DNA from 3 places in the Ensifer sp. Root954 genome. Region 2 is predicted to be linked to each of the others. Evidence: riboswitches for the same ligand, from Rfam matches in the RefSeq annotation. Region 2 holds a riboswitch; each other region holds the start of a gene.
The links. Region 2 has a riboswitch for cobalamin ahead of ASE71_RS19370 (CbtB domain-containing protein). Riboswitches for the same ligand answer to the same signal wherever they lie in the genome.

Region 1: it holds a riboswitch for cobalamin, as region 2 does, so the genes downstream of both, cobU (bifunctional adenosylcobinamide kinase/adenosylcobinamide-phosphate guanylyltransferase) here and ASE71_RS19370 (CbtB domain-containing protein) in region 2, are expected to answer to the same signal.
Region 3: it holds a riboswitch for cobalamin, as region 2 does, so the genes downstream of both, bluB (5,6-dimethylbenzimidazole synthase) here and ASE71_RS19370 (CbtB domain-containing protein) in region 2, are expected to answer to the same signal.

What each region holds. Positions count from the first base shown of each region.
Region 1 covers NZ_LMJM01000027.1:79,477-89,184, forward strand. Annotated here, with positions in the region: gene ASE71_RS22315 (ABC transporter substrate-binding protein) at 251-1,249, opposite strand; gene ASE71_RS36535 (hypothetical protein) at 2,033-2,176, opposite strand; gene ASE71_RS22320 (cobyric acid synthase) at 2,427-3,884, shown strand; gene ASE71_RS22325 (cation transporter) at 3,957-4,538, opposite strand; cobalamin riboswitch at 4,742-5,200, shown strand; gene cobU (bifunctional adenosylcobinamide kinase/adenosylcobinamide-phosphate guanylyltransferase) at 5,335-5,859, shown strand; gene cobW (cobalamin biosynthesis protein CobW) at 5,863-6,927, shown strand; gene cobN (cobaltochelatase subunit CobN) at 7,030-9,708, shown strand, end outside.
Region 2 covers NZ_LMJM01000025.1:19,582-29,289, reverse strand. Annotated here, with positions in the region: gene ASE71_RS19420 (Lrp/AsnC family transcriptional regulator) at 1-167, opposite strand, end outside; gene ASE71_RS19415 (cystathionine gamma-synthase family protein) at 294-1,577, shown strand; gene ASE71_RS19410 (VOC family protein) at 1,790-2,140, opposite strand; gene ASE71_RS19405 (TetR/AcrR family transcriptional regulator) at 2,267-2,887, opposite strand; gene ASE71_RS19400 (crotonase/enoyl-CoA hydratase family protein) at 2,971-3,786, shown strand; gene ASE71_RS19395 (ArsR/SmtB family transcription factor) at 3,837-4,199, shown strand; gene ASE71_RS19390 (SRPBCC family protein) at 4,196-4,762, shown strand; gene ASE71_RS19385 (DUF1772 domain-containing protein) at 4,832-5,311, opposite strand; gene ASE71_RS19380 (NAD(P)H-binding protein) at 5,308-6,138, opposite strand; gene ASE71_RS19375 (TetR/AcrR family transcriptional regulator) at 6,243-6,935, shown strand; cobalamin riboswitch at 6,934-7,196, shown strand; gene ASE71_RS19370 (CbtB domain-containing protein) at 7,237-7,413, shown strand; gene ASE71_RS19365 (CbtA family protein) at 7,611-8,408, shown strand; gene ASE71_RS19360 ((2Fe-2S)-binding protein) at 8,461-9,309, opposite strand; gene ASE71_RS19355 (glucoamylase family protein) at 9,330-9,708, opposite strand, start outside.
Region 3 covers NZ_LMJM01000027.1:244,597-254,304, forward strand. Annotated here, with positions in the region: gene ASE71_RS23085 (LacI family DNA-binding transcriptional regulator) at 1-980, opposite strand, end outside; gene ASE71_RS23090 (phytanoyl-CoA dioxygenase family protein) at 1,084-2,277, shown strand; gene ASE71_RS23095 (SDR family oxidoreductase) at 2,366-3,178, shown strand; cobalamin riboswitch at 3,276-3,488, shown strand; gene bluB (5,6-dimethylbenzimidazole synthase) at 3,534-4,229, shown strand; gene ASE71_RS23105 (DUF2865 domain-containing protein) at 4,242-5,312, opposite strand; gene ASE71_RS23110 (acyl-homoserine-lactone synthase) at 5,477-6,121, opposite strand; gene ASE71_RS23115 (helix-turn-helix transcriptional regulator) at 6,262-6,999, opposite strand; gene ASE71_RS23120 (NADP-dependent malic enzyme) at 7,270-9,582, opposite strand.

The sequences.
Region 1 (9,708 bases), on a different contig from region 2:
CGTCTCGGCATCGAACGGGTCGATGACGGCGCACACTTGGGTGACCTCTTTGGGTCCCGGCACTTAAACTGTGGCAGCGAAATGTGTCGCCCGCTTACCTGATAGCGACGCGAAGGCTCCCGGTTCGCCGCCTCTGAGACGATGAACGTTCAAACGAAACCCGCAAGGACGCCCCATCGTTCCCTGTCCCGGCATCAAAACCGGAACGGGCAGGCGGCCGATTCCACGGTCCGCCTGCCGTCATATTCGATCAGAGCGCTGCCTTGACCTTTTCGGCCACTTCCGGGCTCACCCACTGTGTCCACATATCCGGGAACTCGGCGAGGAAGTGCTTGGCGCCGTCCTCGTTGGTGCCCTGGTTCTGGTCCATCCAGGCGAGAACCTTGTTGACGGTGCCATTGTCCCACTTGCGCGCCTTGACGTAGTCCATGGCAACGCTCGCCTTGTCGGCGAAGGACTTGGTCACGACGGTGTAAACGTCGGAAACCGGGTAGGAATTGACTTTCGGGCTCGGGCAATCCGGCACGGCGGTGCAGGCGTCCCAATCGGCCTTGTCGTGATCGACGCCGAAGGAGAGGCGGGTCATCTCGTATTTGCCGAGGATGGCGGTCGGTGCCCAGTAGTAGCCGAGCCAGCCGGTCTTCTTTTCGAACGCGTTGGCGATCGAGCCGTCGAGGCCGGCAGCCGAGCCGGTATCAACCAGCAGGAAGCCGTCCTTCTCCGCGTTCAGCGCGCGATAGAGATTGGCGGTCGAGACCTGGCAGTTCCAGCCGGACGGGCAATTGTGAACGGCGGCCTTCGACGAGTCTTCCGGTGCCGGGAAGAGCTCCGGGTGCTTCAGCGCGTCCTGCACCGTCTTGATGTCCGGGTGCGCGTCGGCGAGGAATTTCGGGATCCACCATCCTTCGACGCCGCCTTCGCTCAGGATCTTGGCGGCTTCGATGAGACGGCCTTCCTTGATCGCAGCGTCGAGCGGCGTGCGCACGGCGTTGACCCAGAGTTCCGGCGCCATGTCGGGCTGCGCCTTTTCGTTCATGGAAGCGAAGGTCGGCATGGTGTCGCCGGTGACCAGCGTCACCGTGCAGCCGTAGCCGTTCTCCAGAATGAACTTGTCCACCTGGGCGGCGACGCCGGCAGAAGCCCAGTTCATTTCGGCAATGCTGACTTCACCGCATTCCGCGGCCTGCGCGGAACCCGCCATGGCATAGAGGCCAGCGGCGAGAATGGTGGAAGCGAGGAGTTTCTTCATGTTGCAAGACCTCCCAGTCTTATTTTGCAGCCAAGATCCAAACGGGAATCCACGGCGGACGCGACATCCTCCGTCACCCGAAACAACGATGCAGCCGGGGGTTCGGCATCAAACAAGCCAAGGTTCACCCTTGCTGCGGACGGTGTGGGAGTTCGTATTCAGCCCTGGCCGCGGAACCCTGTCGCCAGCCAATCTCCTCTTATACCGCAAACCAAGCCTAAGGTTTCTCGCTGAGAAATCAACCTCTTCAATCGGTTGACCGGGAAGGACGGGGTCTCGTGCGTTCTGTCTGCGACATCGCCGAAGCGCGTATTTTGTGCGTGAGAGACCCCGAATTTAAGCAATAGCGACAATTCTTGCCGCAAAAAATGGCGCTGGGCGCCACGGACCTCAGAACCCTGTCGAGATCCTGACGTTTCCTGTCGTGATTGCGTCACGCCAAATGGCGCGCATGTCGCGAAAAATTTACAAAAAAGTCCGGAATTCATCTTTGGTTAAATCCTCAATAACCATCCGGTAACGATGTCCAGCTAATTGTTCTTCTCGCGGCGGGGGACTGCCGCCGGTCCGGATCAGGTTTGTGCGTCCCGGACTTTGAGCGAACCTTCGGTGTGTTTTTCCGAAGTGACCAGGCGTTTTTTGGCGGCCGCATCCCTCTTGAAGAGGTTGATGCGGCCTTCGCATTTCAGGGCCAATGCCGGACATAAAAAAACCGCCCCGGAGGGGCGGTGGAGGAGGCTCTGGGAGGAGAGCTCGAAGGGGCTTGCGCCCCGATCGCTGGCGTTAGCCGACGTTCGACGTGCGGATGACGCCGAGCGGGCCGAAGGGTGCGTCGACGACGAGGTTGCGTACGCGCGACTGGCTGGACGGAACCTTCGAGTTCCAGGCGATCTGAACGAAATTGGGCTTGCTGAAAATATACAGCATGGACATGAACCTTGAGAGGCCGGAGGCTTATCCTCCGGGGCGTGTTGCTATGCCGCTGATATAGGTGTGCGCTGCAAAAAATTGAATGCCAAACTCGCCACGCCATGTCGCATTCTGGCTATCGGCCGCGACATTTTCGACAAGCCTTGCGAAAGCGCGAAACAATGCGTGAAAGGGCTTTGTCAATTGCGGCGAAATCGTGTCGAAACAGACCTTTGCCGCTGCCCGTTTCAGTGTTACCGATGGCCGCATGACACGCAGGATCATGTTGCAGGGAACCGGCTCGGATGTCGGAAAATCGGTATTGGTGGCGGGGCTCTGCCGGCTTGCCGCCAATCAGGGCCTGAAGGTCCGGCCGTTCAAGCCGCAGAACATGTCGAACAACGCCGCCGTTTCCGACGACGGCGGCGAGATCGGCCGCGCGCAATGGCTGCAGGCGCTGGCCGCGCGCGTGCCGTCGTCGGTGCACATGAACCCGGTGCTCCTGAAGCCGCAGTCGGACGTGGGCAGCCAGATCGTCGTTCAGGGCAAGGTCGCCGGGCAGGCTAGGGGGCGGGAATATCAGGCGCTCAAGCCCAAACTGCTGGGCGCCGTCATGGAGAGTTTCGAACAAATATCGGCCGGTGCCGATCTCGTGGTGGTCGAAGGCGCCGGCTCGCCGGCCGAAATCAACCTCAGGCCCGGCGACATCGCCAATATGGGCTTTGCGACACGGGCCGACGTGCCGGTCGTGCTGGTCGGCGACATCGACCGCGGCGGGGTGATCGCCTCGCTGGTCGGCACGCATGCGATCCTGCCCGAGGAAGACCGGCGCATGGTGACCGGCTATCTCATCAACAAGTTCCGCGGCGAGGTCACGCTGTTCGACGACGGCATTGCTGCCGTCAACCGCTACACCGGCTGGCCCTGCTTCGGCGTCGTGCCGTGGTTGAAGGCGGCGGCACGCCTGCCTGCCGAAGATTCCGTCGTGCTGGAGAAGCTGACGCGCGGCGAGGGGCGGGCGCTGAAGGTTGCCGTCCCGGTACTGTCGCGCATCGCCAATTTCGACGACCTCGATCCGCTCGCCGCCGAACCGGAGATTGATCTCGTCTTCGTGCGGCCTGGCAGTCCCATTCCGGCAGACGCTGGCCTCGTCGTCATTCCCGGGTCGAAGTCGACCATCGGCGACCTCATCGATTTCCGTGCGCAAGGGTGGGACCGTGACCTCGAACGTCATGTGCGCCGGGGCGGCCGGGTCATCGGCATCTGCGGCGGCTACCAGATGCTCGGCCGGCGCGTCACCGATCCGCTCGGCATCGAGGGCGGCGAACGTGCGGTCGAGGGTCTCGGGCTGCTCGAGGTCGAGACCGAGATGGCGCCGGAAAAGACGGTGCGCAACAGCCGCGCCTGGTCTCTGGAGCATGATGTGGCGCTCGAAGGCTACGAAATCCATCTTGGCAAGACGCAAGGTGCAGACTGTGGCCGGCCATCGGTGCGCATCGACAATCGCGCCGACGGCGCGCTTTCGGCCGATGGCCGCGTGATGGGCACCTACCTGCATGGGCTCTTCACCAGCGACGCCTATCGTGGCGCGCTGCTCAAGAGTTTCGGCATCGAAGGCGGCGCCAACAACTACCGCCAATCGGTCGATGCGGCGCTCGACGATGTCGCGAACGAGCTGGAGGCTGTGCTCGATCGTCGCTGGTTGGACGAGTTGCTCAGCCGCTAGCGGCGCGGCAACGGTCAGTCAGCAGGTCCGGTACGTCGGGCCCAACAGGAGGAACGAGCTTATCCGGCGGAACTACGCTGCGACATCGTGCTCCTCGCTTGCGGCTTCCCAGACTTCCCGCGCGGCATCCATGTTCATCAGGGCAATCCCCAGGCCGACGATCAGGTCCGGCCAGGCCGACTGCCACAGATAGGCTGTCGCCAGACCCGCGGCGATGATGGCCACATTGGCGAAGGCATCGTTGCGGGCCGAGAGAAATGCTGCCCGCGTGAGGCTGCCGCTCGTGTGACGGTAGGCGACGAGCAGATAGGCGCAGAAGAGGTTGACCACCAGCGCCCCAAGTCCGGTCAGGGACAGGGCAAAGGGCTCTGGCGGGACCGGATCCATGAACTTCGCCCAGGCCGTCCAAAGGAAGGCCAGCGCCGGTACCAGTAGAATGAACGCCATCGCCATGCCGACCCGCGCGCGGGTCCGCGCCGTCCAGGCCAGAGCAAAGAAAATCAGCATGTTGACGGAGGCGTCTTCGAGGAAGTCGACGCTGTCGGCCATGAGGGACACCGAGCCGATCGAAAGCGCGACAAGGAGTTCGACCCCGAAATAGCCGAGGTTCAACAGGGAGACGATGAGGACGACGCGGCGCAGGTCGGTATCCACTCGAAAGGTTCCCTTTCTGGCGAGATTCGCCCTCGGCATTTTTGACACACGTGTTAGCAGCAGTTTGCTATCCATAGCACTAGGTTTCGACATCGGTTCCCTTCACACCGCCGTCGTGCCTGACGCCCGACAAATCGTCGCGTGGCGCAACTCGGCCGGGGAGGCGTCGCATGCGTCGATTGACTTTGGGCTGCCCGCTTCCTAATCATCAGGTGTTGGATGGTTCCCCCTTGTCGTGGCGATCTGGGGGAATAATTGGGAATGTGACGGATGGACCCAAATCGGGCATCCTTATCGCAGCCGACCCCGCGACTGTAGAACGGTCAGGGTTCGCCATCGGGTTTGGTGCCGGGCTGTCGGCCGGTTGCATGGGCAATCGGGGCAGGTCGGGGATCAAGCCGGAAAAGCCACTGGCGTGGCATCGTGATCAGCCGGGTTTGGACGCCTCTTCTTCTACGAATCGTCCGCCTTTCACGATGTCCCTCACAGCGCCCATGCGTCGGAGACGACGCGCAAAGGTTCGCTGTGGCACCGGAAAGACGCCGGGAAGGTGAGGCGGGCCGCTCGGGCCCTGACATCGGAACCTTGCCGTTTAAGGGCGAGGCGATGTTCGGCCCGTGACGCCGTGAGCCAGGAGACCTGCCATCCGGCATGGGCATTCCGCCCGAGGGGACTTTTGTCTCCAACGCCATCACGGAGGTTGTTTTGGCTCGCAGATGTTTTCAAGAACGCGCCCGTGGCGCGTCCGATGGCTTTTGCCACCGACGGCTGTTTTGGGAATGTTGAGGCAGCCACGATGAGCAGTCTCAGCGCCGGGCCCGTGCTGGTCCTTGGCGGCGCCCGTTCCGGCAAGTCCAGCTTTTCCGAGAGGCTCGTCGAAGCGTCCGGCCTCACCATGCATTATGTCGCAACGGGCCGCGCCTGGGACGACGAAATGCGCGAGCGCATCGACCATCACCGGACGCGCCGCGGCGAGGGCTGGACGACGCATGAGGAGCCGCTCGATCTCGTCGGCATCCTCAGACGCATCGATGATCCCAGCCATGTGGTCCTGATCGACTGCCTGACGCTATGGGTAACCAATCTCATGCTGGAAGAGCGCGACATGACGGCGGAGTTCGCCGCCCTTGTTGCGTATCTGCCTGAGGCGCGGGCGCGCCTCGTCTTTGTTTCCAATGAGGTCGGCCTCGGCATCGTGCCCGAGAACCGCATGGCCCGCGAGTTTCGCGACCATGCCGGCCGGCTTCACCAGATCGTTGCGGAGAAATCCGCTGAAGTTTACTTTGTCGCGGCCGGTTTGCCGCTGAAAATGAAGGGTTGATCCATGACCACTGCGAGAGCCAACCAGGGCAAGATCCCGGCGACCGTCATCACCGGCTTCCTCGGCGCCGGCAAGACGACGATGATCCGCAACCTGCTGCAGAACGCCGACGGCAAGCGCATCGCGCTGATCATCAACGAGTTCGGTGATCTCGGCGTCGACGGCGATGTCTTGAAGGGCTGCGGTGCCGAGGCCTGCACCGAGGACGACATCATCGAGCTTACCAATGGCTGCATCTGCTGCACCGTGGCTGACGATTTCATCCCGACCATGACGAAGCTGCTCGAGCGTGAAAACCGTCCTGACCACATCATCATCGAAACCTCGGGCCTTGCCCTGCCGCAGCCGCTGATCGCCGCTTTCAACTGGCCGGATATCCGCAGCGAAGTGACCGTCGATGGCGTCGTCACGGTGGTCGACAGCGCCGCCGTTGCCGCTGGCCGCTTTGCCGACGACCACGACAAGGTCGATGCGCTGCGCGTCGAGGACGACAATCTCGATCACGAAAGCCCGATCGAGGAGCTGTTCGAGGACCAACTGACGGCCGCCGATCTCATCGTTCTCAACAAGACCGATCTGATCGATGCCTCCGGCCTCAAGGCCGTACGCGACGAGGTGTCTTCGCGCACCAGCCGCAAGCCGACGATGATCGAGGCGAAGAACGGCGAAGTCGCCGCTGCCATCCTGCTTGGCCTCGGTGTCGGCACGGAAAGCGATATCGCCAACCGCAAGTCGCATCACGAGATGGAGCACGAGGCAGGTGAGGAGCACGATCACGACGAGTTCGACAGCTTCGTCGTCGAGCTCGGTTCGATCGCCGATCCCTCGGCGTTCATCGATCGCCTGAAGGGCGTGATCGCGGAGCACGACGTTCTGCGCCTCAAGGGTTTTGCAGACGTGCCCGGCAAGCCGATGCGCCTCCTGATCCAGGCGGTCGGCGCCCGCATCGACCAGTATTACGACCGCGCCTGGGGCGCCGGCGAAAAGCGCGGTACGCGCCTCGTCGTCATCGGCCTGCACGACATGGACGAGGCGGCGGTGCGCGCTGCGATCACCGCGCTCGTCTAGATCATTCTTGAATGAAATGATCTAACGCATTGAAATAATGCAGTTCCGGATGGAAAACGCTTTTAGCGTTTTCGTTCGGAATTGCCCCACCGGACAAGACGAATGCATCTGCTTCTCGCCCAGAAAGGAACGATCGCCGACGGCAACGAGGCGATCGACCTTGGGCAAACGCCGGCCGATATCCTTTTCCTCTCGGCCGCCGACACCGAGCTCTCCTCGATCGCCGCGGCTCACGGCCGACGCGACGGAGGCTTGAGCCTGCGCATCGCCAGCCTGATGAGCCTGATGCACCCGATGTCGGTCGACACTTACGTCGAGCGCACGGCGCGTCACGCCAAGCTGATCGTCGTCCGGCCGCTCGGTGGCGCCAGCTATTTCCGTTATCTGCTGGAAGCCCTGCATGCGGCTGCCGTCACCCATCGTTTCGAGATCGCGGTTCTGCCGGGTGACGACAAGCCGGATCCGGGGCTGGAGCCTTTCTCCACCGTCGCAGCCGACGACCGCCAGCGCCTTTGGGCTTACTTCACCGAAGGCGGCTCGGACAATGCCGGGCTGTTTCTCGACTATGCGGCCGCACTGGTCACAGGTGCGGAGAAGCCGCAGCCGGCAAAGCCCCTGTTGAAGGCCGGCATCTGGTGGCCGGGTGCTGGCGTGATCGGCGTCAGCGAATGGCAGTCCCTTGTTCAGGGACGGATGGTAGCGAGGGAGGGATTCGAACCCCCGACGGTTGGGATCTGCTTTTACCGCGCGCTCGTGCAGAGTGGCGAGACACGGCCGGTGGAGGCGCTGATCGATGCGCTGGAGGCTGAAGGTGTGCGGGCACTGCCGGTGTTCGTCTCAAGCCTCAAGGATGCCGTTTCCGTCGGCACGCTGCAGGCGATTTTTTCCGAGGCCGCACCCGACGTGGTGATGAACGCCACTGGCTTTGCGGTCTCGTCGCCCGGTGCCGACCGTCAGCCGACGGTGCTGGAATCGACCGGTGCGCCGGTGCTGCAGGTGATTTTCTCCGGCTCGTCGCGGGCGCAATGGGAAACGTCGCCGCAGGGGCTGATGGCGCGCGACCTCGCCATGAACGTGGCACTCCCCGAAGTCGATGGCCGCATCCTTGCGCGCGCCGTCTCCTTCAAGGCGGCGTCGATCTATGATGCCAAGGTGGAGGCCAATATCGTCGGCCATGAGCCGCTCGAAGACCGGGTGCGCTTTGCCGCTGATCTTGCCGTCAACTGGGCGAAGCTGCGCCGGGCAGAGCCCGCCGAGCGCCGCATTGCCATCGTCATGGCCAACTATCCGAACCGCGACGGTCGCCTCGGCAACGGTGTCGGGCTCGACACGCCGGCCGGTACCGTCGAGGTGCTTAGCGCCATGGCGCGGGAAGGCTATGCGGTCGGTGAGGTTCCCGCCGATGGCGACGCGCTGATCCGCTATCTGATGGCCGGGCCGACCAATGCGGCGAGCCATGACCGCGAAATTCGCGAGCGTATTTCGCTGAACGATTACAAGACGTTCTTCGATTCGCTTCCGAAACAGATAAGGGATGAAGTTGCCGGTCGCTGGGGCGTGCCGGAGGCCGATCCCTTCTTCCTCGATGGCGCCTTCGCGCTGCCGCTCGCCCGCTTCGGCGAGGTGATCGTCGGCATCCAACCGGCGCGCGGCTACAACATCGATCCGAAGGAAAGCTACCATTCGCCGGACCTCGTGCCGCCGCATGGCTATCTCGCCTTCTACGCCTTCCTGCGCCAGCAGTTCGGCGCGCAGGCGATCGTGCACATGGGCAAGCATGGCAACCTCGAATGGCTGCCGGGCAAGGCCCTGGCGCTGTCGGAAACCTGCTATCCCGAAGCGATCTTCGGGCCGCTGCCGCACATCTATCCCTTCATCGTCAACGATCCCGGCGAAGGTACACAGGCCAAGCGCCGCACCAGCGCCGTCATCATCGACCACCTGACCCCGCCCTTGACGCGCGCCGAATCCTACGGGCCGCTCAAGGATCTGGAGGCGCTCGTCGACGAGTATTACGATGCCGCCGGCGGTGATCCGCGCCGCCTCAGGCTGCTCAGCCGCCAGATCCTCGACCTCGTGCGCGACATCGGCCTCGACAGCGACGCCGGCATCGACAGGGGCGACAGCGACGACAAGGCGCTGGAAAAGCTCGACGCCTATCTCTGCGACCTCAAGGAAATGCAGATCCGCGACGGCCTGCACATCTTCGGCGTCGCGCCGGAAGGGCGGTTGTTGACGGACCTCACCGTAGCGCTGGCGCGCGTGCCCCGCGGTCTCGGCGAGGGCGGCGACCAGAGCCTGCAGCGGGCGATCGCAGCGGATGCGGGGCTGCGTGGGGTCGCTATTCCCACCTCGGCCGGGGGCAACCCCGCACGCGACGCCCAACCTTTCGACCCGCTCGACTGCGTCATGTCCGACACCTGGACGGGCCCGAAACCGTCCATCCTCGCTGACCTCTCGGACGCCCCCTGGCGCACCGCCGGCGATACGGTCGAGCGCATCGAGTTGCTTGCCGCAAATCTCGTGTCGGGTGAACTGGCTTGCCCGGACCACTGGGCCAACACCCGCGTCGTGCTCGGCGAAATCGAAACGCGCCTGAAGCCGTCGATTTCAAACTCGGGTGCCGCCGAGATGACCGGCTTCCTCACCGGTCTCAGCGGCCGCTTCGTCGCCCCCGGTCCATCGGGCGCGCCGACGCGCGGCCGGCCGGATGTGTTGCCGACGGGGCGCAATTTCTACTCGGTCGACAGCCGCGCCGTGCCGACGCCGGCGGCTTACGAG
Region 2 (9,708 bases):
GTATAGCCGCGGATGACCCCGGTCTCTTCCAGCCGCCGTAGCCGACGCAGACAGGGCGACGCCGAGAGCCCCACCCGCTCGGCGAGCTCGTTGTTGGTCAGGCGGGCATCCGCCACCAGTTCCTTCAAAATCCTGCGATCCGTCTCGTCGGCAATTTTCTGCGCCATATCTTCTCAACTCAGCCAAATCTTTGCGCAACTCAAGGCGATCCCGCCGGAAATAGCAAGGATCGGTCCAAGCATCTGATATAATTTGCCTGTCAGTCGAGTCCGCTTCGCTTGAGGAGACAAGCCATGACCGCACCGCATCCCTCCAAAACCCACATCGGAAACCACAAGCTGCATCCTGAAACGCAGATGCTGAACTATGGCTACGATCCGGAACTGTCGGAGGGCGCGGTCAAACCTCCGGTCTTTCTGACCTCCACCTTCGTCTTCCGCTCCGCCGAAGAGGGCCGCGACTTCTTCGACTTTGTCTCCGGCCGGAAGGAACCGCCGGCGGGTGTCGGCGCCGGCCTCGTCTATTCGCGCTTCAACCACCCGAACAGCGAGATCGTCGAAGACCGTCTCGCCGTCTACGAGCGCACCGAAAGCTGCGCACTGTTCTCGTCAGGCATGTCGGCGATCGCCACGACGCTGCTCGCCTTCGTCAAGCCGGGCGACGCGGTGCTGCACAGCCAGCCGCTCTATGGCGGCACCGAGACGCTGCTTGCCCGCACCTTCCTCAATCTCGGCGTTTCCGCCGTCGGTTTTGCCGATGGCGTGAACGAGGCGGCCGTCAGCGCCGCCGCAGAAGAGGCGATGGCCAAGGGCCGGGTCTCGGTGATCCTGATCGAGACGCCGGCGAACCCGACCAATAGTCTCGTCGACGTCGCCATGATCCGCCGCGTTGCCGATGCGATCGGCAGGAAGCAGGGCCATACCCCGATCGTCGCCTGCGACAACACGCTGCTTGGGCCCGTCTTCCAGCGGCCGATCGAGCACGGCGCCGACATCTCGCTCTATTCGCTGACCAAGTATGTCGGTGGTCACTCCGACCTGATCGCCGGCGCCGCGCTCGGTTCCAAGGCGGTGATGAAGCAGGTGAAGGCGCTACGCGGTGCGATCGGCACGCAGCTCGATCCGCATTCCTGCTGGATGCTCGGCCGTTCGCTCGAAACGCTGGCGGTGCGCATGCAGAAGGCCGACGACAATGCCCGCATCGTCGCCGAATTCCTGCACGACCACCCGAAGGTCGAGCGTATCCACTACCTGCCCTTCCACGGCGAGGACACGCCGGTCGGCCGCACTTTCAAGACGCAGTGCACCGGCGCTGGCTCGACCTTCTCCTTCGATATCGCTGGCGGCCAGGAGGCGGCCTTCCGCTTCCTCAATGCGCTGCAGATCTTCAAGCTCGCCGTCAGCCTCGGCGGCACGGAATCGCTCGCCAGCCACCCGGCAGCGATGACCCATTCCGGCGTGCCGATCGAGGTGCGCCACCGCATCGGCGTGCTGGAATCGACCATCCGCCTGTCGATCGGTATCGAGCATCCCGACGACCTCGTGGCCGATCTTTCAAACGCGCTGTCGCTCGCCTGATGCAAGAGGCCGCCGGTCCAGCCGGCGGCATCCTTCGCGAGTTTGCAAGGACGCAATTCCAGACGGAAAACCGCTACGCACTCTTCCTGGAATTCGCTCGCTTGGCTGGCGCAATTCCGGACGGAGAACCGCTTCGCACTTTTCCTGGAATTCGCTCGCTTGGCTGGTGCAATTCCGGACGGAAAACCGCTGCGCACTTTTCCTGGAACTGCTCAGTGCGCCAGGATGTTGACGATATTGCCGAACGGGTCGCGCATGTAGAAACGGCGCACGCCCCAGGGCTCGTTGGTGATGTCGTAGACGATCTCGACACCGGCGGCCTTGGCTCGCTGATAGGCCCGGTCGACATCGTCCACCTCGATCGAAAGCACCGGCACCGGCGTATCGTTGCCGCCCTCGCTGGCGATGCTCACCTGTGGCATCGCGGCCTTGCCCTCGGCGGCAAAGGTCAGGATCCAGCCGTGATCCATCACCACGTCGAGTTCAAGCAGGTCGCCGTAGAAGGCGCGCGCCACTTGCGGGTCCGGGGCGTAGAGGTTTGAGACGATACGCTTGACTGTCATGGAATTCTGCTCCCTTCGACGCGCCGCAACGCGGCAGCATCGACGCTTACTGGTTGTTCGGCTGATAACGATACAGCTCATACTGCCCGCCAACGGCAGCCGATTGAAAGCGGAAATCGCCTCGCTTCAGAATGAAGCCGCCGCATGTTCCGATGGCGCCTTCGGGTTTGCTCCGGCAAGCGCCACCCGCACAAGCGTCGCCGCAGCCTTGCCCGCCACCTCCATGTAGTTTGGATCCCGGTGCAGCAGCACGACCGCGAAACTGCCGTCGAGCAGCAGCAGGATCTGCTTTGCCAGCACGGCCGGCTCGGCGACACCGGCTTCGGTAAAGGTCTCGGCAATCCAGGCCTCGAACTTCTTCTTGTGGGCGGCACCGATGCGGATCGCCGGATGACCGGGCATGTTGGCAAGCTCGGCGGAGGTGCGCAGGAAGCCACAGCCCTTCCATTTCGGATGGCGCGCCGCCCGCGCCAGGTTGACGAAGATCGCCTCGACCTTGTCGGCAATGTCCCCGTCGCCCGCGTCGAACCACTTGCGGAAGAGTTTCAGATTGGGCTGGTCGCGGCCTTCGAGATAGGCGGCGATCAGCTCGTCCTTGCTGTCGAAATGATAGTAGAGCGTGCGTTTGGTCACGCCCGCGGCTTCCGCCACCGCATCGACGCTGACGGCGCGGATGCCCTCGGCATAAAACAGCTTTTCCGCCGCTGCGACGATCAGGTCCCGGGTCGATTTCTCTGCTTTCGCCATCTCTCATGTATACCGACTAGTGAATATACATGGCATCTTCCCTCACCTAGCCTCTCCCCGTCAACAGCTGCCGGAGAGCAACCATGTCGAACACCGTGCTGATGCAGATTTCCGAGGGCATCGCCCTCCTCACTCTCAACCGACCAGAGAAACTCAACGCGCTGAACTACGAGCTGATCGACCGGCTCATGAGCCTTCTCGACCAGATCGAAGCGAACGACGGCGTCGGCGCCGTGATCATCACCGGCACCGGCGACCGCGCCTTTTCCGCCGGCGGCGATATCCATGAGTTCTCGGAAAGCGTGGCCAAGGGCGTAAACGCGGCCGTGCGCGATTTCGTCCGTCGCGGCCAGGGCCTGACGGCCCGGCTCGAAGCCTTTCCGAAGCCGGTCATCGCTGCCGTCAACGGGCTTGCCTATGGCGGCGGCTGCGAGATCACCGAAGCGGTGCATCTCGCTGTTGCAAGCGACCGGGCGCGTTTTGCCAAACCGGAAATCAAGCTCGGCATGCCGCCGACCTTCGGCGGCACCCAGCGCCTGCCGCGGCTCGCCGGCCGCAAGCGCGCGCTTGAACTGCTGCTGACAGGCGAGGATTTCTTGGCCGATCGCGCGCTGGAGCTGGGGCTCGTCAACCACGTCGTCGCTCATGAGGAACTGATGTCGGCCGCCCGTGACCTGGCAAAACGCATCATCGGCCACTCCCCGCTTGCAGTGCGCTCGATCATCACCGCCGTCACCCGCGGCCTCAACATGTCGATCGCCGAGGGGCTGCTGGTCGAAAGCGAACAGTTTGCCCAGATGGTGCCGACCGACGATCTTGCCGATGCGCTTGCCGCCTGGAAGGGGCGGCGCCTCCACGACGACCCACCGCGGCCTGGTCTCTTTTCGCGATACTTTTAAATTCAACCGAACGGTTGACAATTAGGTCGAGCGAGAGGATATTCAACAATATGGTTGAATATCAGAACGCACATCTCGATGCCGTGTTTCACGCGCTTTCGGACCCGACGCGGCGCGCCATGCTCCAAGACCTTTCGCAGGGCGAAAGACTGGTGGGCGAGCTTGCGGCGCCGTTCTCGATCTCGCTGGCCGCGGCATCGAAGCACATCAAGGTACTGGAAGGAGCAGGTCTGGTGCGCCGCGAAGTGAAAGGTCGCACGCATGTGTGCCGGCTCGATGCCGCGCCGATGCATGCCGGCATGGAATGGATGCGCCACTACGAAGCCTTCTGGCGCACCCGCATCGACGCACTCGAGGCGCTGCTTCTCGCCGAAGACGCCACAATCCAAACTGATCCGGAGGAAAAGCCATGACTTCGTCTGCCACAGCCTTTGCCGGCGCCGATTACGGCCGTGTCGTCGCACCGGACGCGGTGCGCATCGAGCGCCTGCTTCCCGGCCCGATCGAGCGGGTCTGGTCCTATCTGACGGAGGAAAGCAAGCGCCGGCTCTGGATGGCGTCCGGAACGATCGGATCGAAGGAAGGGGCCGAGGTCGAGCACGTCTTCCGCCATTCGGAACTGACGACGGAGGACGATCGGCCACCGCAGAAATACGCCGAGCACGCCGGCGAGGTGCGCAATTACGGCCACGTGCTCGCCTGGGAGCCGCCACGACTACTGGCCTATACCTGGAACGAAGAGACCGGCACCCCGTCGGAGGTCCGCTTCGAACTCAGCCCCCGCGGCGACAAGGTGCTGCTCGTCGTCACCCATAAGCGCATCGCCGACCGCGCGGTCATGACCAGCTTCTCCGCCGGCTGGCACGTACACCTCGACATATTGCGTTCCCTGCTCGAAGGCGAAAAGCCGGCAGCCTTCTGGAGCAAGTTTGCCGACCTTGAAGCGCAATACGACGCGCGTATTCCGAAGCCCTGACGGCGGGATGTGCTTGAAGGTCAAGGCGCGTGCAGGCCCCGGCAAGGATCGACTTGCCGGCGCTTTTCGTCAGGCGCGGGCGAAACCGAGAACGAAAAACGCCAGCGCGCCGATCGAGGCCCATGTGCGCACGTGGTTCCACCAGACCCAATCGGTCAGATAGCGCTCACGCCAGAGATCGGTCGCCGCCTGACCGGGGGCTGCCGCGGCGAGCGCGTCATTCATCGGCACGTTGAAGACAATGGTCACCAGCAGCACGCCAACGACATAGGCAATGCCACCGGCGGCAAGCCACCACCTGCCCTCGCCCCCCGAGATGAAGGCGACGACGACGAGCGCCAGGGCGAGCAGCGCCGTGCCCATGAAGGCGCTGAGGAAGATCGGGTTCTGGATCACGACATTGATGGCGTTCATCGCGGCGATCCCCTGCTCCGGCGGCAGCCGCGACAGGGCCTGCATGATGCAAACCGAGAAGATGAAGAACAGCCCGGCCATCAGGCCGGAACCGATCGCGGCGGCAAACGCCAGAGCGGGGATCAGCGGGATCATGCGGCAAGACTCCAAACACCAGTTGCTGCGGTTTCCCGGGCGTAATCGGCAAAGTCGCGCGGACGCCGCCCAAGCACGCGCTCGACATCGGACGTCATGCTGGAATTGCGTCCGTCGAGCACCGAGGTGAAGAGATAGCGGATGAGTTCGACATAGTCATCCGGCACGCCGTCCGCCTTGAGATGCGCTGCGAAGTCGGAAACCGGAATGGCCTGATAAGAGATCCGACGGTTGGCGGCCGCGGCGATCTCGGCGACGGCCTGGGCAAAGGTCATCAGGCGCGGGCCGGTCAAGGCATAGACCTTGCCGATATGCGCATCGTCCAGAAGGGCCTCAACCGCCACGTCGGCAATGTCGTCGCAACTGACGAAGGGCTCGGTGACCTCGTCCACCGGCAGGAAGACCGAACCACTCACCACGCCGTCGGCCAGGAAACCTTCGTCGAAATTCTCGAAGAACCAGCTGCCCCGGATGACCGTCCAGTCGGCGCCGGAGGCCTGCAGCGCACGCTCGGAGGCTTCCGCCTCGTCCTCGCCGCGGCCCGACAGGAGCACCAACCGTTTGATGCCGGAGCGAACGGCAAGGCTCGAGAACTTGGCGATGACGTCGACGGCGCCCGGCACCGCCAGATCGGGCTGGTAGCAGACATAGATGCGATCGACATTTTCAAGGGCGGGCGTCCAGGTCGCCTCATCCGTCCAATCGAAGGAAGGCGACGCCGAACGGGCGCCGATGCGGACCGCTATGCCCCGCTCCCGAAGGCGATCGGCCACCCGCCGCCCCGTCTTGCCGGTACCGCCCAAAACCAGTGTGACTTTCTGAGACATCGTTTCCTCCTGAGGTTCCACCAACAAACATGAGTATCTCTCACATTTGCAAATGTGATAAATCCTCGTATTTTAGGAGTCAAGTCAAAATGTGAGCATTACTCATGATTCCAGATGCAAGTCCCGCCACGCTTCCCGCCGACGACGAGCCTGCGCTGCGCCGGACGCCGAGCCAGAAGCGCAGCCGCGAGCGCGTCGAGCAGATCCTTGCCTGCGCGACGGCGCTCATCCAGGAGAAGGGCAGCGACGCCATGCGCATGAGCGAAGTCGCTGAAAAGGCGGGGATTTCGATCGGCTCGCTGTATCAGTACTTTCCCGACAAGGCGGCAATCGTGCGCACGCTGGCCGAGCGCTACAATGCGGTCTGCAACGAGTGCATCGCGGCCGAACTGGCCAAGGTCACGTCGATAGCCGAACTGCGCGACGCCTTCTCGCTGCTGTTCGACATCTACTACGACATGTTCCTCGCCGAGCCGGTCATGCGCGACATCTGGTCGGCGATGCAGGCCGACAAGGCGCTGCGCGAGATCGATCTTGCGCAAAGCCGCGCCGGCGGAAAGCTGCTTGCCGATGTCTGGGCCCGCCTTGTGCCGGAGACACCGCGCGAAGAGATCGACAGCGCCGCCTTCCTGATCATGCATCTCGGCGACTGCACCATGCGACTTGCAGTCTCGGTCGACCGGGCCGAGGGTGACCAGATCGTCGAAGCCTACAAACGCATGACCATCAAGGATTTTGTCGCGGATGGACCGCGCGGCGGCGCGCACTCAATTGACAACTCCATGACACAATCCTAATCATCTGGGATCGATTGGTTCCCGGGACGCGAACGTGTTTCGGGAGTAAACGGGAATGTGACGGATGGACCCAAGCTGGGCATTCAAATCACGGCCGACCCCGCGACTGTAGAGCGACGTCGATCCACCGTTCCGGAGCGATCCGGAAGAAGCCACTGGCAAGACCGCGAGAGGGCGGCCGAGCTGGGAAGGCGAGGCAGATCGAGGGCATCGAGCCCAACGCCGTGAGCCAGGAAACCTGCCACTCGATACGGGCATAGGGCCCAACCGGGAATTTCCCGATGCCATCACGGAGGTTGTCATGGCTACGTCTACCATTTCGAGCACCCCGCTCTCCCTCAGCGATCGTCTGACCGCTGGCGTCATCGCGCTCTTCATCGGCGCATTCCTCGTCTTTGGCGCCGGCCTTGCCAACTCGGCAGTGCTGCACGACACGGCGCACGACACCCGCCACTCCTACGGCTTCCCCTGCCACTGACCGATGCGCCGGAACGTGAACAACGTTCCGCATCGAACAATCTGCGGACCTGAACGCATCCGGCCCGAGCCGGATGGAGGCCTGCGTGCATCCCGGTTTTTCCGGCGCGCGAAGGCCATCCGCAGCATAGGGAAAATGGGAAGGCTCAAGGACCACGCCACAGGGCGTGGCTTTTGTCGTTATCGAGGGATTTCAAGATGATTGTCAGAACGCTTCTGGCCGCGATCGTGGCTGGATTGATTGCCGGTGTCTTCATGACCGGCGCCCAGGAACTGCGCGTCACACCGCTGATCCTGCATGCAGAAGAATTCGAAGGCGAGGCACCGGCCGCTACCGAACAGCCCGCCGCCCAGCCGGGTGCGGCACAGCCGGCCGCAGAAAACCACGACCAGCATTCGTCGCTCAAAGCCGTGTCGCCGTTCGGCGCTTTCCTCGACGCTTTGTCGCCGATCACCCCGGCCTATGCCCATGAGGGCGAGCATGAGGAAGGCGGCATCATGTTCGGCATGAGCCGCTTCTCCGGCACGCTGATGGCGAACCTCGTCACAGGTTCCGGCTTCGGCCTGCTGCTCGCCGGCGTCAGCCTGGTGATCGGCTACCCGATCACGCTCAGGAACGGCGCGCTGTGGGGCGCCTGCGGCTGGCTTGCCGTGCACATGCTGCCGGCGATCGGTCTGCCGCCGGAACTGCCGGGCTTTCCGGCAGCCGAACTCGGCGACCGCCAGACCTGGTGGCTGGTGACCGTGGCGCTCTCCGCCGTCGGCCTCTATCTCGTCGTCCTGCGCGAGGAGATCGTCTCCAAGGTCGCAGGCCTGGTGGCGATCGCAGCACCCCATGTCTACGGGGCGCCGCAGCCGCTCGATATCACCAGCAACGTTCCGGCCGTGCTCGGCGCCGAGTTTGCGGTTGCCGCACTCGCCACCACGCTTGCCTTCTGGATCGTGCTCGGCGTCGTCTCCGGCTTCATCAACGAGCGCTTCGTCAAGGCACAGTGATCACTGATCACAGATCACAGATCACAGATCGTCAGCAAAGCGACGGCGGGGTTCAGGTCCCGCCGTTTTGCATGAGATGCGCCGCCAGCCGCGCGCGGCGATCTTCCGGCTCCAGCAGCACGCAAGAGTCGCAGAAACTGCCCCCTTCCGTCTTGAAGTAGAGACAGCAGCCGCAACGGATCCGATACTGGCGCGACAGCTCAGCGCCGCTTGCCGGATCGAGAGCCGCGATCTGCTCGTAGCAGAGCTCCTCTGAGTAGAGCCGCGAACCCGGTCGTTTGACGATCGCCAGCGCCTCGGCCATGCCGCGCGCCTCGTCGCCGATCGCGCGGCCGATTTCCAGGAACGCGCCGGCCAGGGCATCGGCCGCGAGCCGCCATTGCGCCCCGCTCGACAGCCCTGCTCGCGCTTTCAGAACCGCAACGACGGGTGCCAGATGGGCGATGAAGCCCTGTTCGAATGCGCTGGCACCTTCGCCACCCTGGCGCTCCGTCGCCGGCGGATGCAGGCGAAAATGATAGCGCTTGCCCGCGATTTCGACGCCACGGTGAAGCCGCGTCCAATCCTCGAAACGAATGCCGGCCACCTCCGCCTGCAACCCGGCGCCGAGATGGAACGCGCCAAGGACCACGCTCAGCTGGCGGCTATAGAAGGCGATCAGATGCGCCGCCCGGACCCGGTCGGTCATGCCGACCCCAAAGAAATCCTGATAGGCGAGCCCCGCCTCGAGGCCAGCGCTGCCCGCAGCCCAGAAGTCGCCCGGCGCGCTGAAATCACTGGCCGCCGGCCCGAGCGAGACGGCAGCCTCGGGAAACTGGGCACGCGGATGGTCGGCGACGGCCAGCGCCTGCGGCGCAAACGCCGCGGTCTCCGCTGTCGGCCGGTGGTCGTTCAAGCGCATGCCGTCTCCGTCGTCCGTTCTCATCCTCTGGCGCGGGATGCGGGCGGATTACCACACGCGCCTTCCCCCTCCTGCAGCCAGCCACCGTCGAAGCCCGCCCGCTCAAGGCCGAGGCGGATCGCCGGCATGCTGCGCATCAGCGCCCAGCTAAGGCCGCTTTGCCAGTTCTCGATCATCATGACAACGAGGCCCTGGTCAAGACCGACGACCCGCGCATCGATCCAGCCCTCCGGGCCTGCGCCGGCGGCCAGGCTCGGGTTAAAGCCGCCAGGAAAGCGCCCTTCGCTCAAAAGTCCCGGATAACTGTCTGCCATATGCACCAGGGAGGCCCGCGCCGCATCCGGCTCGAACGGCAGGCAGGCAAGCGGCGCCCAGGGCACGAGCGTGCCGTCATCAAGG
Region 3 (9,708 bases), on a different contig from region 2:
GAGAGCTGCGGGCCGATTGCCGGCGCCTGGGCGCCGGGCCTCAGCATCATCGTGCGAAAGGCTGTGCGCGCATCGGTCCTGAGGTCGTGATGCAGCACGAAGTGAATGCGTCGTTCGCGCAGCAGTGCCAGATTGTCCTCGTCGAGATCATGGGCGATGTAGAGCGCGCAGTGACGCTCGAGGCGCTCGAAGGCTGCAAGGACGGAGCGGTTGCCGCCACCGATCGAATAGGCCGCGTTGATATCGGGATTGGCCGAGAGCGCCGCGTGAGCCAGGCGGCCGGTTTCGCTGTCGCGGCCGTGGCCCTCGCTGATCTCGACGATCCGGATTGCCGGATAGCGCTCGCGCAACACCCGGCGAAAGCCGATCTCGCGTTCCTCCTCACCACGAAAGCGGCCGCTCGAAAGGGTCACCAGCACAGTTGCCGGCGCGCCGGAAAAGCGCTCCCCGAGGAGGTAGGCGGCCGTTTCGCCCGCCGCCCGATTGTCGGCGCCGGCATAGGCTGTCCGCTGGGAATGGGGCAGGTCGGTTACCAGCGTCACGACGGGCGTGCCGCCCATCTCGAAACGGGCGACTGCGGCGACGATCTCGGGCACGTCCGGCGCCTTCAACACCAGGCCGTCGGTCCCGCGCAGCCGGATTCGGTCGAGCAGTTGCACGATCTCCTGTGGGCGCATCGTCTCGGCGAAGTGGAACCGGCAGCGAAAGACGGTGGGCGCGAAGGTCATCGCCTCGCTCTCGAAGGCGCGACGCACCGCATCGGTGAAGCGTTGTGGCGACTCCATGACGATATCGATCGCAAACTTGCACCCCTGGATGTCGAGGCCGGCCTGCTGCTTCTCCAATTCCTCGATGGCTGCGCGAACCCGGGCCTCCGTCTGGCGGCGCACGCCCGGCCGCTCGTTGAGCACGCGATCGACGGTCGCGGTGCTGAGCCCGGCCTGAAAGGCGATGTCCTTGACCAGAAACGGATGGGCCATCGCCTTGCTCTCCTGATGGATTTTTGATGGATTCTTGCTCTATATCATGTTTTGCCGCCGCCTATAGTCGTGTTCATCAGGATGTTCCAGAGGAGGAAACGCGATGAAGACCGACAACAAAGCGCGCCAACGGATCGACCGCGTCTGGCTCACCGAAGAGGCTTGCGATCTCGAATCGTTCCGGGCGGAAGTCGAACGCCAAACCAGTCTGTCCGACTACCCCCATGCTGCCGGCTGCGAAAAGAATATCCTGATCTATGACAGCGCCGCGCTGATTGCGGCGTGCGGCGATGCCGAGGCGCGGCGTTCTGTTTTGGCGGAGATCTGCGAGGTACTGGCGACCGGGCCTGGCGTGGCGGTTTTCAAGCGCGCCTTTGCCGATACGACAGCAATCGACGTCGCAAGCGGGGTCTTTGGCGCCATCATCGAAGAGCAACATCGCAGCAACAGCGGCGGCGGCGATCACTTCGCCAAACCCGGCGCCAATGACCGCATCTGGAACTCGCTGGAAAAGCACTGCCTGAACGCGCCGGAGAATTTCGCCTCCTATTACGGCAATGCCGTCATAGCGCTCGTCAGCGAGGCTTGGCTCGGGCCGAACTACCAGATGACGGCGCAGGTCAATCGCGTCAATCCTGGCGGTGCGGCGCAATCGGCGCACCGCGATTATCACCTCGGCTTCCAGACTGCGGCCGTGATCGAGCAGTATCCGGCGCATGTGCACAGGCTTTCACCGGTGCTGACGCTGCAGGGGGCGGTTGCCCATTGCGACATGCCGCTCGAAAGCGGACCGACGCTGTTCTTGCCCTATAGCCAAACCTATGTGCCGGGCTATCTGGCGCTCAACCGGCCGGAATTCCGCGCCTATTTCGACGCACACCACGTGCAGCTTCCGCTCGAAAAGGGCGACGTTGTCTTCTTCAACCCGGCGCTCTTCCATGCCGCCGGCACCAACCGCTCCCGGGATATCCGCCGCGTGGCCAACCTGCTGCAGGTGTCTTCGGCCTTCGGTCGCGCAATGGAAACCGTTGACCGACTGACCATGAGCGCGACGCTCTATCCGGCCTTGCGGGCCTTGCTGGCGGGCGGGACGCTGACGCAGGCGGAAGCGGCCAACGCGATCTCCTCCTGTGCCGAAGGCTATTCGTTCCCCACCAATCTCGACCGGGATCCGCCACTCGGCGGGTTGGCGCCGAAGACGCAGGCGCAGTTGATGCGCGAGGCGCTCACTGCGGGGACGGGCGAACAAGAGTTTCTCTCGGTGCTGGAGGCGCAGGCGAAGCGCAAGCTGAGCTGACGAGCGAGTTACAATTTGACAGGCTCCCGGTGTGTTTTAGCCGGGAGCCGCAGCCGTTTCAAACGATCATTTCCGAGGGAGGAATTCGATGAGTGGACAATTGCAAGGCAAGATCGCCATCGTCACCGGTGGTACGCAGGGACTGGGCGCGACGATTGCTGGCCTTTTCGCCGAGCGCGGCGCTGAAGGCATCGTCATCTGCGGCCGCAACGCCGCCAAGGGGCGGGCGAAGGCCGAGCAGATCGGCAAGTCAAGCGGTGCGAAAGTTGTCTATGTCGAGGCCGATCTTGAAAAAGTAGAGGACGCCCGCAAGGTGGTCGCCGCTTGCGACGCGGAATTCGGCCGGGTCGATGCGCTGGTCAACGCCGCAGCTATCACCGACCGTGGCACGATCCTCGACACCACGCCCGAACTCTTCGACCGCATGTTCGCGATCAATGTGCGCGCGCCGTTCTTCCTGATGCAGGAGGCGGTGAAGATCATGCGGCGGGAGAAGACCGAGGGCACGATCGTCAACATCGGCTCTATGTCGGCGATGGCCGGCCAGCCGTTCATTGCCGTCTATTGTTCGTCGAAAGGCGCCCTCGAAACGCTGACCAAAAACACGGCTTATGCGCTTCTTCGCAACCGCATTCGCGTCAACGGGCTGAATATCGGCTGGATGGCGTCCGAAGGCGAAGACCGCATCCAGCGCGAGTTTCATGGCGCGGCGGCCGATTGGCTCGAAAAGGCGGCGGCCGGCCAGCCTTTCGGTCGGCTCGTCGATCCGGCCGAAGTGGCGCGGGCCTGCGCCTATCTGTCGTCGGCCGAGTCCGGGCTGATGACCGGATCGGTGATTTGCTTCGATCAGTCGGTCTGGGGCGCCTATGACGGTTCGCCACATCCGGTCGCTCCGCTTTGAGGTGGAGGTAAACGACTAAGCTCGACAGTAGCCGGCGGAAAGTGGCGTGCCATGTCCCGGCCGGGTTGGCGCCGCTTGTCTTTCTCAAACGGCTGTGCACTTAGTGCCGTCGTCAGGTGCCCGCGAAAGCGGGAGAATCGGGAATCCGGTGTCATTCCGGAACGTGCCCAACGCTGTGACGGGGACGATCGCGTCTAAGAGAGCCTTGAATTGATTCAAGGTTTTGCCACTGGATCTTCAAGCGATCTGGGAAGGCGAGGTGATCGGTTGAACCGAAGTCAGAAGACCGGCCTGGCGAGATAGACCGAACCCCGCGTGGACGGCGGGAGGTTTTCGCATTGTTGGGGATCGAACGATGCTGACTGAACCGAAGGGCGGCCTTGCGGCTGCCGGCGCCTTTTCGTTGCCAGAGCGGGAGGCCGTCTACCGTGCCATCGAGACACGTCGCGACGTGCGCGATGAATTCCTGCCCGCGCCATTGCCGGATGATCTGATCTTGCGCCTGCTGGCCGCTGCGCACAGCGCCCCGTCCGTGGGCTTCATGCAGCCGTGGAACTTCGTGCTGGTGCGGGCGGAAGAAACGCGTGAGCGCGTCTGGCATGCGTTTCGCCGCGCCAATGACGAGGCCGCGCTGATGTTCGAGGCGGAACAACAGGCCAAGTACCGTGCGCTGAAGCTGGAAGGCATCCGCAAGGCGCCGCTCAGCATCTGTGTCACCTGCGACCGCACGCGCGGCGGTGCCGTCGTACTCGGGCGCACCCACAATCCGCAGATGGACGTCTATTCCACCGTCTGCGCCGTGCAAAACCTCTGGCTTGCGGCGCGGGCCGAAGGGGTGGGCGTCGGCTGGGTGAGCATTTTCCACGAGGCCGAGATCAAGGCGATTCTCGGCATCCCAGATCATATCGAGATCGTTGCCTGGCTCTGCCTCGGCTATGTCGATCGCCTCTATCAGCAGCCGGAACTCGCCGTGAAGGGCTGGCGCCAGCGCCTGCCGCTCGACGAGCTGGTTTTCGAAGACGGATGGGGACGCAGCAAGGAGAAGGCGTAAGGCCTCGTCCGATCAATTCTGGACCGGCTGATAGGCCGGTCCCTTCGGATGCTTGAGGTCGATGGCGGTTTCTTCCTGCGGCAGGTAGGTCGGGCCGACGACGCGAACCTTGTTCTTCGACGGATCGTAAGGCCGCTCTTCGGCCGGCGCCTTGGCGGTATTGCTCGCCGCTTCCGGCTTCTTGGTCTCGATGACGATGATCGACGACTGGTCGTCACCGATCTTCGTTCCGTTTGCCTTCGGTGTGGTCGAGGCGGTCTGGGGTATCTGGCAGCCGCACTGGCCGGGTTTTCCGACAGCGCGGGTGCGATAGGCAAAGGCGTTGGGCATTTCGGTATAGGGACGGCCGGTCACGGCCGAGACCATCTTGTCGCTCTCTTCCGTGTTGAGGTCGTGAAAATAGAGCTCGGTCTCAGCCCCCGGGCAGCGCGCCCGACAGGCCTGCTCGTCGCGCGGGAAATCGGCCGGCGTCGCATCTGAAGAAACCGGGAAAAAGGCGCCGTCGCAGGTGCGCACGCACATGGTTCTGAGCGTGCCGCTATAGTAGCGCTCCTGCGGCGCGTAGCCGTCTTCGCCTCGGCCGAGCATCGGGCCGTAGGCGTCTTCCGGCGGCAGGTCGGCAACGATGTTGCGGTGGCTTTCCGGCACGTCCGGTTCCACGCTTGCGAACTCCTCGCGGTCGCCATAGCAACCGTTGATCTCCAGCGCGGCGAGGATGCGGCGCCGGCTGTCGTCGCTGCCGCCGGCGACGATCTGCTCGCGCTCGGACTTCAGCATGCGCAGATTGTCTTCCATCTCGGCGATCAGGCTGTTGAGGCCGTAGCAAGTGTCGGGGTCGCCGCCGTCGAAGCCAATGGCGTTGCCGCCACTGCAACCCGCGCGGCGGCGGTCGTTCTTTGCCCGCCGCAGCTCGATATTCTGCCGCGAGATCGCGCTTGCGTAGTCGCGCGCATCGGCATTGCTGGCGACGTAGTCAGGCAGTTGCGCGAGCCGCGCGTTCAGTCGGTCGCAGGCCGTCGATGCCAGTGACGGACCGGCACCGATCAGAACCAGAGGCACAAGGGCCGCAGCGACGTGTTTCATGCGCGTGAACACGGGCGAAAGTCTCTTCCTGTTGCCAGGTCGGCGCCGACCTTCTGCGGGTTGCTGCCAGCGGCATTCCTGTTTCGCCTCCATCATAGAGCTTGTCGGTGATCGTGCAACGACAAGCGACGGTTTGCGTTAACAGCGCAGATCGACTGACGCGCTTAGGCGGCGCGGGCGGTTTCCAGCGACATCGGACGTTCGAGCACGGTACCTTCGATGGCAGCGACCGCCTTCATCCGCGTGAGCAGATCCGGCGTTACTTCCCAAGCGACGGCAACCGCGAAAACGGAGCCGATGCGATGCGGTTCGGCGATACGCTCGCCCGGGCATCCCATGCGCCGGAACATGCGCTCCAGGAACACATCCGTCACCGTGACGATGTGGCTGATGCCGGAAGCAAGGCCCAGCTCGCCGACGCCGCACATCAGTTCGGCGGCCGCGACCGTCACCTGGTTCGAGGCGCGGTCCTGCGAGATCTCGGGCTCGATGCAGAAGCGGCTGGATTCCCAGACCGAAGCGCTGCGGATTTCCGGATTATCGCCGAGCAGGATCGGGAAGGTATCGTCCAGCATGTTTGGGCCGAGTGTCGGCAGGAGGCGAAGCGCGCCGCGCAGCCGGCCGGTATCGGGCGCATAGGACAGGACGTAGAGCGGGTTTGCCTGGTCGTAGTTGTCGATTTCCCAGTCGCCTTCGGTCTGCACGTCCCATTTCAGGAAGTCGTGGAAGACGCGCTTGCGCAACCGGAACATGTCGTCGACGGCCGCCGGGTGTTGTGCGCGGGTCTTTCCGTTCAGGATCCTGATCATCGTTTTCTCCATCCGAGTTTGGGGATGGGGCGATGCTGTCAGGCTCGCGGCGGTTGCGTAACTGTCGCTAGCGACAGTTCAAATGCGCGATATTTGCCACTAGATTTCGAGGGGTTTCGGTGGAGGCGTATTGCCGGGTGTCAAACGGAGGGTATCAGAGCGTGTCGTACGGCCTGTGCCACAGCCTGAGTGTTGGAAACGACATTCAGCTTGCGTCGCGCATTGGTCATGAAGAAGCGCACGGTGCGCTCGGAAATGCCGAGGATCGTGGCGATTTCCCAATAGCTCTTGCCGGCGGCGGCCCAGGTCAGGACCTCGGTCTCGCGGCCGGTCAACCGCATCTCTCGGGTCGAAATGCTGCCGGCCATGGCGCCGTGCTCCAGCATGGCGGCATGGAAGAGATTGGCGGCCAGCTGGAAATCGCGCAGGTGATGGCGGCGATAGGTCGTCCATTCGCCGGCTGTCATGTTGACGTTGATTGCGAGCAACGCCATGCGCCCGGCGGGCGAGGGCAGTGGCAAGGCGACGCCCTCAGTTGATATGCCGATTTCCTGGGCTGCCTGGAACAACGGTTCGCATTCCGGGAAGCGATGCCGCGCCATCGTCCATTCCACCGGCCGCACGCCGCCAAGCGCCAGCTTCAGAATCGGATCGATCCGGTGAAGGCTGCGGGCATGGTAGATCTCGGCAGCGTAGGCGCCGAAGGTGTGATGCAGCCGGCAAACCTTGAGCTCGTCCGCATAGGGCTCGGCTTCGAGATAGAGAAGATGGGCAATGCGGAAGGTTCGACGCATCAATGTGAAGAAATGAGCGGGCTCGACGCAGCCGCCACATTCCAGGATTTCCAGCATGTCGAGGACAGCCTGCTGCTCAGTCATGCCACAACACCGAATCTCGTCCGAGGCCACAGCATGGTTAGAGGTTCACCTTTTGTCCAGCGCAAACTTTCCCGATTGGTGTATAAGACCAATTGCGCACGCCTTGATTGTAGCTGTCGATCGGCCGCGTGACAGGGGCTGATTCGCGGGTGATCTGCAAAACCAGCGATGCCGCGCCTGAAGCAGGCGCGACATCCGGATACGGTTTTGCCGGCGCCGGCATGGCGCCCGAATGCAGCGAAGACCGGTGGCGATCTCCGCGTTGCCATCTCAACCCGGATGGCTGGCTTCGACCACCGCCAGAGCCGCCATGTTGACGACGCCGCGTGAGGTGACGGACGGCGACAGGATATGGGCGGGAAGCGCCGAGCCGAGCAGGATTGGGCCGACATGCAGGCTGTCGGTCATGGTCTTGACGACACCGAGCGTGATGTTGGCGGCATCGAGATTGGGGAAGACCAGGAGGTTGGCTTCGCTCGACAGGCTACTGTCCGGCATGACGCGCTGGCGCAACGCTTCCGAGATCGCCGCATCGCCGTGCATTTCGCCGTCGACCTCGAGATCCGGCGCGAGTTCCCGCACGAGCTGCAGCGCCGTGCGCATCTTGGTGGCGCTCTCCGAATCGCGCGAACCGAAGTTCGAATGCGAGACGAGGGCGGCGCGCGGGGTGATGCCGAAGCGGCGGATTTCCTGTGCCGCCATGACCGTCGTCTGGGCGATCTCTTCGGCGCTCGGGCAGTAGCTCACATAGGTGTCGGTGAAGAAAGTTGCGCCGCGCTGCGAGATCAGCAGGCTCAAGGCCGAGAAATCGAGCACGCCGTCGCGCTTGCCGATGATCTGCGATACGTCGCGCAGGTGCTTGCTGTAGCGTCCTTCGACGCCGCAGATCAACGCATCGGCTTCGCCGCGCTTGACCGAGAGCGCGCCGATGACGGTCGTGTTGGTGCGCACGATCGTGCGGGCGGCTTCCGGGATGACGCCGAGACGACCGACGAGGGCAAAATAGTCCTCGACATAGTCGCGGTAGCGCGGATCGCCTTCGGGGTTGACCACCTCGAAATCGACATCCGGACGGATGCGCAGGCCATAGCGACGCAGGCGCGTCTCGATGATCTGCGGACGGCCGATCAGGATCGGGCGGGCCGTGCCTTCTTCGAGCAACACCTGGGCGGCGCGCAGCACGCGTTCGTCTTCGCCTTCGGCAAAGATAACCCGGTTCTTCTGGGCGTTCTTGGCGGCGGCAAAGACCGGCTTCATGATGAAGCCCGAGCGGAAGACGAAGCGGTTCAGCTTGTCGAGATAGGCGTCATAGTCCTGGATCGGACGGGTGGCGACGCCGCTTTCCTCGGCTGCCTTCGCAACCGCCGGCGCGATGCGCAGGATAAGGCGCTGATCGAACGGCGAGGGGATCAGGTAGTCCGGGCCGAAGACCGGGGTCTCGCCGGAATAGGCGCGGGCGGCAACATCGGAGGGCTCTTCGCGGGCAAGACCGGCGATGGCGCGTACGGCCGCCATCTTCATTTCTTCGTTGATCGTGCTTGCGCCGCAGTCGAGCGCGCCGCGGAAGATATGCGGGAAGCAGAGAACGTTGTTGACCTGGTTCGGGAAGTCCGAGCGGCCGGTGCAGATCATCGCGTCCGGACGGGCTTGGCGGGCGGCTTCCGGCATGATTTCCGGCGTCGGATTGGCGAGCGCCATGATCAGCGGCTTTTCGGCCATCTGCGCCAGCAGTTCCGGCTTCAGGACGCCGGCGGCCGAAAGGCCGAGGAAGACGTCGGCGCCGCCGATGCTGTCGGCAAGCACGCGGTTGCTGCTATCCTGCTCGTAGACGGACTTCCATTCGTCCATCAGCACCTCGCGGCCCTTGTAGACGAGGCCTTCGAGGTCATGGACCCAGATGTTTTCGCGCTTGGCGCCGAGCGTCACGAGAAGGTTGAGACAGGCGAGTGCGGCGGCACCTGCGCCCGAGGTGACGATCTTGGCGGTCGCGATGTCCTTGCCGGCGAGTTCGAGGCCGTTGAGGATGGCGGCGGCGACGATGATCGCGGTTCCGTGCTGGTCGTCGTGGAAGACCGGGATCTGCATCTTTTCACGCAGGCGCCGCTCCACCTCGAAACATTCGGGCGCCTTGATGTCTTCAAGGTTGATGCCGCCGAAGGTCGGCTCGAGCGCCGAGATTACGTCGACCATGCGCTCGATGCTCGACGCGTCGATTTCGATGTCGAAGACGTCGATGCCGGCAAACTTCTTGAAGAGGACGGCCTTGCCCTCCATGACGGGCTTGGAAGCCAGCGGACCGATATTGCCGAGACCGAGGACGGCCGTGCCGTTGGAGATGACCGCGACCAGGTTGGCGCGCGCTGTGTAATCGGCGGCTGTTTCCGGATTGTCACGAATGGCGATGCAGGGGGCTGCAACCCCTGGCGAATAGGCAAGCGCCAGGTCGCGCTGGTTGCCAAGCGGCTTGGTGGGCTGGATTTCGAGCTTTCCCGGGCGTGGGTAACGGTGGAAGAAAAGGGCCTGCTGGTCGATGTCGCCGCTGGCCGGACCGGTATGGGATTTCGTCTTGTCGCCCGTATTCATGCTCTCACATTCCTCATTCGTGGTCGTGCCTTTTGGCATGAATTCGAAGCGAGGTACAGTTTTGCAGTGTTGATTTCAGCGGGGGGACCGGTGACGCAATGTTGATGTCATCTTCCTGAAACACGA